Regions from separate parts of the Paenibacillus xylanexedens genome, predicted to be linked through region 2. Evidence: predicted binding sites of a transcription regulator. Region 2 holds the regulator's gene; each other region holds the start of a gene.
What was found. The regulator Rex, encoded in region 2, represses fermentation and respiration genes when NADH is low (regulators of the CRP and FNR family bind a similar motif). The targets are predictions, from matches to a motif close to TTGTGAAATATTTCACAA.
Positions count from the first base shown of each region.

Region 1: the regulator Rex is predicted to act here: its motif matches at 885-902, upstream of nirB (nitrite reductase large subunit NirB).
Region 3: the regulator Rex is predicted to act here: its motif matches at 1,119-1,136, upstream of pflB (formate C-acetyltransferase).
Region 4: the regulator Rex is predicted to act here: its motif matches at 1,378-1,395, upstream of BS614_RS01280 (cytochrome ubiquinol oxidase subunit I).

Region 1 covers NZ_CP018620.1:5,737,047-5,739,259, forward strand. The annotation lists gene BS614_RS25145 (acyltransferase family protein) at 1-605, opposite strand, end outside; gene nirB (nitrite reductase large subunit NirB) at 992-2,213, shown strand, end outside.
Region 2 covers NZ_CP018620.1:5,137,600-5,139,812, reverse strand. The annotation lists gene dinG (ATP-dependent DNA helicase DinG) at 1-450, shown strand, start outside; gene BS614_RS22350 (redox-sensing transcriptional repressor Rex) at 669-1,322, shown strand; gene BS614_RS22345 (amidohydrolase) at 1,309-2,213, shown strand, end outside.
Region 3 covers NZ_CP018620.1:5,325,050-5,327,262, forward strand. The annotation lists gene pflB (formate C-acetyltransferase) at 1-1,036, opposite strand, end outside.
Region 4 covers NZ_CP018620.1:326,121-328,333, forward strand. The annotation lists gene BS614_RS01280 (cytochrome ubiquinol oxidase subunit I) at 1-1,256, opposite strand, end outside; gene BS614_RS01285 (tetratricopeptide repeat protein) at 1,640-2,213, shown strand, end outside.

The DNA of each region.
Region 1 (2,213 bases), 600 kb from region 2:
AGTCCATACATGGCAAAGATTCGATCCGTGTAGACCAGATCGGGATGCAAAAGATCCAGCAGAACATATCGGTCATAGAGCAGAATCAGAATGGCATACACGATGATGGATACCACCCATGCCACAGCTGCTTTTTTTCGATTCCGAATCATGAGCAGAGCCAGTGCAGTCACCAGCGGAATGAGCAAATGATATTGGAACATCATGACCGTATACCACAAATGCGGGGCTGCCGTTCCCAGCAGAAAGGCTTGTACAACATCCCCCACCTGCTCATATCCGCCTGCATTCACCGTTAATATATATACGGTAGTCCAGAAGAGATAAGGCCCGATGATCTCTTTAGCTTTATGCCATACATAGTGTCCATACTTTACGTCTCGCAGCTGTGCCACATCATACAAAATGGCAAAAATAAAGGCAGGTGCCGAGAACTTCGCCAGATTGTACAACATGCCAATCTCTATTCTGTGAGATACATCGGGAAACTGCTTTAAGAGAACCGACAGGATCAGCTGCATCATCACAGCAGTTACTGCAACCGCTTTAATAATCTCCGGCTGTGTTGCAGCCGGTGAGGTATCGTCCATTCTTTTTACACCCATAGGTGATCTCCTTTCAGCCATGTCAACACAATGAGAATTCACGTCCCCATCTTCACTTCTGAAACTTCATTAAGCCCTAGTAGTGTGTTTCGTGTTAGCAAAAAAAATACCAAATTTTGAAAAGATCATATCGACGCGTCGTTATGCCTCGTAGTATATGCCTTGATTAATCAGCCTGTATAATATCCATTTGGATATGTATATATGTCGCTCTGGAAATATATATAAAAATCTGTGACCGGGATCACACCAACGAATAGTTGACTGAACTATCTTTATTAGTGAATTAAATCACATAAACTGTCGTCAACTACTTGTATAATTTCAAATATAAACCACTTAAATTTTGAGTAATGTACAGCGTCTATTCAAGGAGGCATACACACATGAACGGAAAAAAAGAGAACCTCATCATCATTGGTAACGGTATGGCAGGAATCAGTACCGTTGAACAAATTCTGAAATTAACTACGCGATTTGATATTACCGTTTTTGGCACCGAGCCCTATCCTAACTACAACCGCATTATGTTGTCGTACGTACTGGAAGGAAGCAAAACGCTGGACGATATCGTGCTGAACGACCTTCACTGGTATGAAGATTACGGCATTACATTGCACACAGGCACAACGGTTACACGAATCGATGCCGAGACACACGAAGTTGTGACTGAGGATGGAACTCGCGTTCCTTATGACAAAATTATCATTGCAACAGGCTCCAACTCCTTTATTCTCCCCGTACCTGGACATGACAAAGAAGGTGTTGTCGGTTTCCGCGATATCGCCGATTGTAATGTCATGCTGGAAGCTGCTAAGCAGTATAAAAGAGCGGCCGTTATCGGAGGCGGATTGCTTGGTCTTGAAGCTGCCAAAGGGTTGGTACAACTTGGCATGGAAGTTACCGTAGTGCATCTGATGGAAGATCTGATGGAGCGTCAGCTTGATCCGCAAGCTTCAGCCATGTTGAAGGCAGAACTCGAACGTCAGGGTATCCGGTTCAAAATGGGTGCGCAGACTTCCGAACTGCTGGGTGGCGAACGGGTTGAAGGAATTCGTTTTGCAGATGATACGGTTCTGAATGTTGATTTTGTGGTCATGGCTGTAGGCATTAAACCCAATACGGCTGTAGCCCGCGAAAGCGGTATGGAAGTGAATCGGGGCATTGTCGTGAATGACTATATGCAGACTTCACTTGAGAATGTGTACTCGGTTGGGGAATGTACAGAGCACCGCGGGGTATGTTACGGCCTCGTTGCCCCATTGTTCGAGCAAGGTATGATTCTGGCGAAACATATCTGCGGTGTGGAGACCGCTCCTTATGAAGGTTCAGTTGTATCCACGAAATTGAAAATTTCGGGTGTGGACGTGTTTTCAACTGGTGAATTCATCGACAGCCCAGAGCACACCGTCATTTCGCACAAAGATGACTGGAAACGGACTTACAAAAAAATTCTGCTTCGTGATAATAAAATGGTCGGCGCCGTTCTCTTCGGTGACATTACGGATTCTGCCGAATTGCAGAAACTGATCAAACAACAGACTGAAATGACCGAAGAATTGTATGGTTCACTCATGGGTACAGGCTGCGGGGGTCATAAGAAAACCA
Region 2 (2,213 bases):
GTTGATAGTGGAAGTCGTTCCAAATTGACTCGCAGGTTCCAAGATGCCAAAGCTACGGTACTTCTTGGCACAAGCAGCTTCTGGGAGGGTGTAGATATCCCGGGAGAGGCGCTAACTTGTCTCGCTATTGTGAGACTGCCTTTCCAGCCACCGAATCATCCGTTGGTGGAAGCCAAGAGTGAGTTGCTTCAGGAACAGAAGAAAAATCCGTTCATGAAACTGTCCGTGCCACAAGCGGTCATTCGTTTCAAGCAGGGATTTGGCCGATTGGTGCGTACAGCAAAGGACAGAGGAATTGTCATTGTTTATGATACACGGGTGATTGAAGCGTATTATGGTAAATTCTTTTTATATTCATTACCTGGTCCCAAAATGGAGCATATGCTTACGGAGCAGATGGTTCCACGAATTACCGAATGGTTGGAAAAACCAGCTAATGAACAAGAATAATAGTTGTTTTGGTCGTTATATCATTGCATGACACTATCGTTTGGCGTTAAACTTTATTAGATATTTCCGTATCCGATTAAAGCAGTTGCACGTAAGAACTTATAACCTAAATTACAAGGAGCATTCTGTATAAAATGTCACGTTTATCTTTGAGTTTATACAGAATACTCATCTTTTCATCTATTATTTTATCGTGGCCTTGGTAAGGGGGAGCAAGAATGAAATCGGATAAAATTTCGGAAGCGGTGGTACGACGTCTGCCTGTATACTTGCGCTATTTAAACGAGTTGCATCAGCGTGAGGTGGCTACTGTTTCTTCTCAAGAGCTTGGACAGAGGCTGGATCTGAATCCGGCCCAAATTCGTAAAGACCTGGCTTACTTCGGTGATTTTGGTCGTAAAGGGATCGGGTATGATGTATCCTATTTGATCGAGAAAATTCGTCACATTCTCAAAATCGATCAGCAAATTAATGTGGCTCTGGTAGGCGCGGGTAACCTCGGACAGGCCTTGTCCAACTATAACGCGTATCTGAAAGACAACATGAAGATTGTTGCTGTATTCGATGCATACGGACCGAAGATTGGTAGTCAAATCAACAGTTTGACGGTAAAACCAATGGATGAATTGACGGAAGCGGTTAAAACGGAAAACATTCGCATCGGAATTATCACGGTTCCGGATACGGAAGCCCAAAATGTAGCCGATCAGCTTATTGAATCCGGAATCGAAGCGATCCTTAATTTTGCACCAACAATTCTAAAAACACCGCCGCATATCCGCATTCACCATGCTGACTTTACAACGGATCTGCTTAGTTTGGCCTATTACTTGGAGACTGGAAAGGACGACGAGGAAGATGACAACAAATAGATGGGTAATTCACAACGGCAAATTTGCCGTTAATGAAGGCGGCACAACATGGAACGTGGTTCAAGGATACATGGTTGTTGAGGATGACAAGATTGTGCATATTGGTGAGACATTGCCGGATGGAGACAAAAATAGTACCAAAGTAGATGGAAAAGGACTGTTCTTCCTGCCGGGTCTGATCAATACGCATGGTCATGCAGCAATGTCGTTGCTCAGAGGGCACGGAGATGATCTTGCGTTGCAAGTATGGTTGCAGGAAAAAATGTGGCCAATGGAAGCGAAAATGACTTCAGAAGACGTATATTGGGGAACTTCGCTATCAGTGCTTGAAATGTTGAAAGGCGGAACTACAGCTTTCCTGGACATGTACGATCACATGGATCAAGTTGCCAAAGTTGTGGAGCAATCCGGCGTTAGAGCAGCACTGGCACGTGGTGTAATCGGGCTGTGCTCGGAAGAAGAACAATTGCGGAAGCTGGAGGAGTCGGCTGCGTTTGCACGTGAGTGGAATGGACAGGCAGATGGTCGCATTACAACCGTAATCTCGCCACATGCACCATATACATGCCCTCCTGACTACATAGAGAAGCTTGTACAGGTCGCGAACGACCTAAACCTTCCCCTTCATACACATATGTCGGAAACGCTTCGTGAAGTGGAGCAGAACGTGGCTGATTATGGACTGCGTCCTGTGGCACATCTGGAGAAACTGGGCTTTTTCTCCCGTCCATCCCTGGTTGCACATGCGGTGCATCTGAATGACGAAGAGATTGAAATTTTGGCCCGACATGATGTGGCTGTATCCCATAACCCGGGAAGTAACCTGAAACTCGCTTCCGGTGTTGCGCGGGTACCTGCGTTGCTGAAAGCAGGAGTTACCGTGTCACTCGG
Region 3 (2,213 bases), 190 kb from region 2:
TTTCACCATTCACGGACATACCACCGATGGACTCCGTCACCCATGTTGGATCTCCACTGAACAATTCGTTGTAATCCGGTGTACGTAGGAATTTGACAATCCGCAGTTTCATTACGAAATGGTCAACCAATTCCTGAGCCTGTTCTTCGGACAGAATGCCTTCTTGCAGGTCACGTTCAATGTAGATATCCAGGAAAGAAGATACACGTCCCAGGGACATCGCAGCACCGTTCTGTTCTTTGATCGCAGCGAGATAACCGAAGTACAACCATTGGAATGCTTCTTTTGCTGTTGTCGCTGGTAAGGAAATATCGAACCCGTGCATATCGCCCAATTGCTTCAATTCTTGCAATGCACGAATCTGTTCAGACAATTCTTCCCGCAGACGAATGACATCTTCATCAATGACATCGACTTCGAGTGCATTCAATTCACCTTTTTTGTTACGAATCAGGAAGTCTACCCCGTACAAAGCTACACGACGATAGTCACCGATGATCCGGCCACGGCCGTACGCATCTGGCAGACCTGTAATAATCCCTGCTTTACGCGCTGCGCGCATATCGGAAGTATAAGCATCGAATACACCCTGGTTATGTGTTTTGCGAATGTTCGTAAATATATCAATGACGCCTTGAGGCAATTCGAAGCCGTATGCTTCACATGCATCAATCATCATCCGGATTCCGCCTGTTGGTTGAATGGAACGTTTGAACGGAGCATCGGTCTGAACGCCGACAATCTGCTCTTTGGATTGATCCAGGTAACCTGGTTGGTGTGAAACAATAGTTGCTGGTGTGTTCACATCAACGTCAAGTACACCGCCGTTATCCCGTTCTTTTTTGGTCAGATCAGATACGATATCCCACAATTCTTTGGTATTCTGGGTTGCACCTGCGAGAAATGCTTCATCGCCGTAATACGGAGTCAAGTTGTGTGCCAGAAAATCATTCACATCTACGGATTTGGTCCATGTTCCTTTGGTAAAGTTTCTCCAGCCTGTTTGTTGTTTGACATCTTTTTCAATCACCGACATCTTAATCCCTCCACTAATTTGGATTTCTGGACACATAACATCTTGCTTCATTCGTAGCATTGTGTGCCCAGAGCCGCGATTAATGTGAATTGTTTCACATAAACCGGAACATGTTCTCTCTACTTGGGAACCGGAACCGCGGGATGAATGTTTTTCTTACATTTTCAGTATACGACTTGGGGCTTTCATCATCTGTGATTTTTGTCACAAAGCCAGTGAACTAACTCACTCCACCTGCGCTGTGTCCCATTGACCCCTGTAAATTCACACTTAGCCACTGCGCGGGCAGAACAACTTCCGATCGCTGTTCATTATTTAAATTTACTGAAAAAGCGAATGAACCATAGATGATGTACACTGGCCACTACAAGGAGAGAATAACCTTCCGATCGCTGTTATCCCCGGATTTTTTGATTCATTTTTTTCAAAGGTGAAAATCCAGTGATAAAGGCGAGCGCTTCGCTTCTTCAGGTTTTTTCTCTCCTTTCCGTTATCGTGTACATTAGGTAGTTCTACTAATAAAACAATAAAATTCAATATTTATTTCGAAGACGCAAGCTTCGCTTTTCAGGTTATTTCTGCCCTCTCCGTTATTGTGTGAACATCTGGCTCAAACGGCCACATCACGAATTCCATGCCACCTCTTTAGAACCCTTTTGCTCCTCTATGCTCGGAGCAAAACAAATCTTAAAATAAATCCTGAAAAACAGATGCTCGCTCTTCTGTTTTTCTGCCCTTTTCTTTATTGTCGAACATCTGGCTCAAACGGCCACATCACGGATTCCGCGCCACCTCTTTAAGAACCTTTTGCTCCTCTATGCTCGGAACAAAACAAAACTTAAAATAGACCCTGAAAAACAGATACTTCGCTCTTCTGTTTTTCTGCCCACTCCGTTATTGTGTGAACATCCGGCTCAAACAGCCAGATCACGAATTCCGTGTAACCTCTTTAAGAACCATTGCTCCTCTATACTCGGAGCAAAACAAAACTTAAAATAGACCCTGAAAAACAGATACTTCGCTCTTCTGTTTTTCTGCCCACTCCGTTATTGTGTGAACATCCGGCTCAAACAGCCAGATCACGAATTCCGTGTAACCTCTTTAAGAACCATTGCTCCTCTATACTCGGAGCAAAATAAATCTTAGAATAAATCCTGAAAAACAGATGCTCGCTCTT
Region 4 (2,213 bases), 2.2 Mb from region 2:
ATGGTCGAGAACAGGATCATTCCTGCGGATACATTCGGTGAGACTCCGGCTTCGGTGGTCATATAACCAAATACCGTCCATGGCTGTCTTCCAACCTCGGTCATAATCCAACCTGATGTATTGGCGATAAACGGCAAGGATATAGCAAATACCATCAGACGCATAAACCACTTCCCAGCGACCTCCAGCTTCTTACGCATGGCTAGGAACGTACCGTATAGCGCCAGTGCAATCATCAAACCACCCGCTGCAATCATGATACGGAAACTCCAGAACGTTGTCCGTACTGGCGGGATATAATCCCCCGGTCCATACGTCTGTTCATACTCAGCTTGAAGCTCCTTCATGCCTTTGACACTACCAGAGAACTTGCTGTAGGACAGGTAACTGAGCAATCCAGGGATTTTGATCTCACCCGTACTCTCCTGTTTATCCGGATCGATAAAAGCGACCACCGTCCATGGTGCCGGATCTTCTGTCGTTGTCCATGTTCCTTCACTGGCTGCCATCTTCATCGGCTGTGTCTCCACGAGATATTGAGCCTGGAAGTGTCCGGAGAAAGCTACACCAAACGAGGAAACAAGAGCGATAATGATCGCGATATTAAACGATTTGCGGAAGATCTCCACATCCTGCTTTTTCATCAATTTGTAGGCACTGATCCCGGTTACGACGAAGGCCCCTGTCATCAATGCCCCAAAAATCGTATGTGGGAACTCGACGAGCAACTGACCATTCGTGATGAGTGCAAAGAAATCATTCATCTCGGCTCGGCCGTTGTTAATCTCAAACCCGACCGGATGTTGCATAAATGAATTGGCTGCCAGAATCCACAGCGCAGACAGGAATGTGCCAACAAACACCAGCCAGATGCAGGCCAGATGCACTTTTTTGGACAAACGATCCCATCCGAATATCCACAATCCAATAAATGTAGACTCCATAAAAAACGCCAGTAGCGCTTCAATAGCCAGTGGCGCACCGAACACGTCCCCGACAAATCGGGAGTACTCGGACCAGTTCATACCGAACTGGAACTCTTGCAAAATACCTGTGACTACCCCGACGGCAAAGTTAATCAGGAACAGCTTGCCCCAGAACTTGGCCATCGTTTTGTAGATTTCCTTACCCTTAACAACGTACAACGTCTCCATGATCGCAACCAACAGTACAAGACCGATGGATAGCGGGACAAAAAAGAAATGGAAAATCGTTGTAAGTGCATATTGGATACGCGATAACATAATCGGATCCATACCGTTACCCCTTCTTTCTGTTCACTTCGCAGTATGCGTATTTGGCATTGAAGCTGCACCTTCGCTGTCTGTCCGCCAAATACGTTGATGAACGTATTGTGCCAGATTACCTATTTTATACATGTGAGAATTATCACAATCTTCCTCTCTAGAGCAAAAAAAAGTGATCCTGGTCACACAAAAGATAAAATTCAGCCTATTATCACAGCTTGCCAACTGCATCTATTCATGGAAGATACTCATGTTTGGGACGGAATGCCCATATGTTAGTCTCAGGCATATCATGCGAAGTACCGTGAGGGCTTTACATATGAAGTGAAAGCATGAAGCACATGCAGAGCGAATGACGCTCCATATTACAGTCAAGGTGAGGTGAACTATTCATGGAAAAACCTGCACCACTGCCAGGTGAAGACACCGAAGCCAGCCTGGATAAGGCCAGTACAACACAGCCCCCTATCCGGTATGTTCTCTTCCCTCGCAAAGGAGGCTGGTCATCCTTTCCCTATCCCGATATTGCTGCACTGCTGTCGATCGAGGGAGAGGTCTACTATGTCAGCAGCCTGACGCAAACAGAAGATGTACCTCCGGTCATTACCGCCATCTCCCTCCCTGAGGCAGAGCAGCTATTGCTGGAACCTCGCACCGTAGCCGTGGTCGCCCATCCCTACTGGCTAATAGCTACGGCTTCGCTGGAGCCTGAGCTATGTATTGCCCTGCTCCCTGAGCCTGCTGGAAACGAAGCAGAATCTCCGCTATGGGAGAGCAGTATTTCCAAACTGGTCGGCATCGCCGATCTGGTAGGCACATCCTCCGAAACACGTTATATGAAGCTGTTATTCCAAGGCGTACGTGTTATCTGGCTGGGCGGCGAAGACCCTGCACCTGCGGGTACGATGCAAAAGGATGATCTCGAAGTCCCTCTCCGGGACTACGAACTGTTCTTCCTGCATGCGC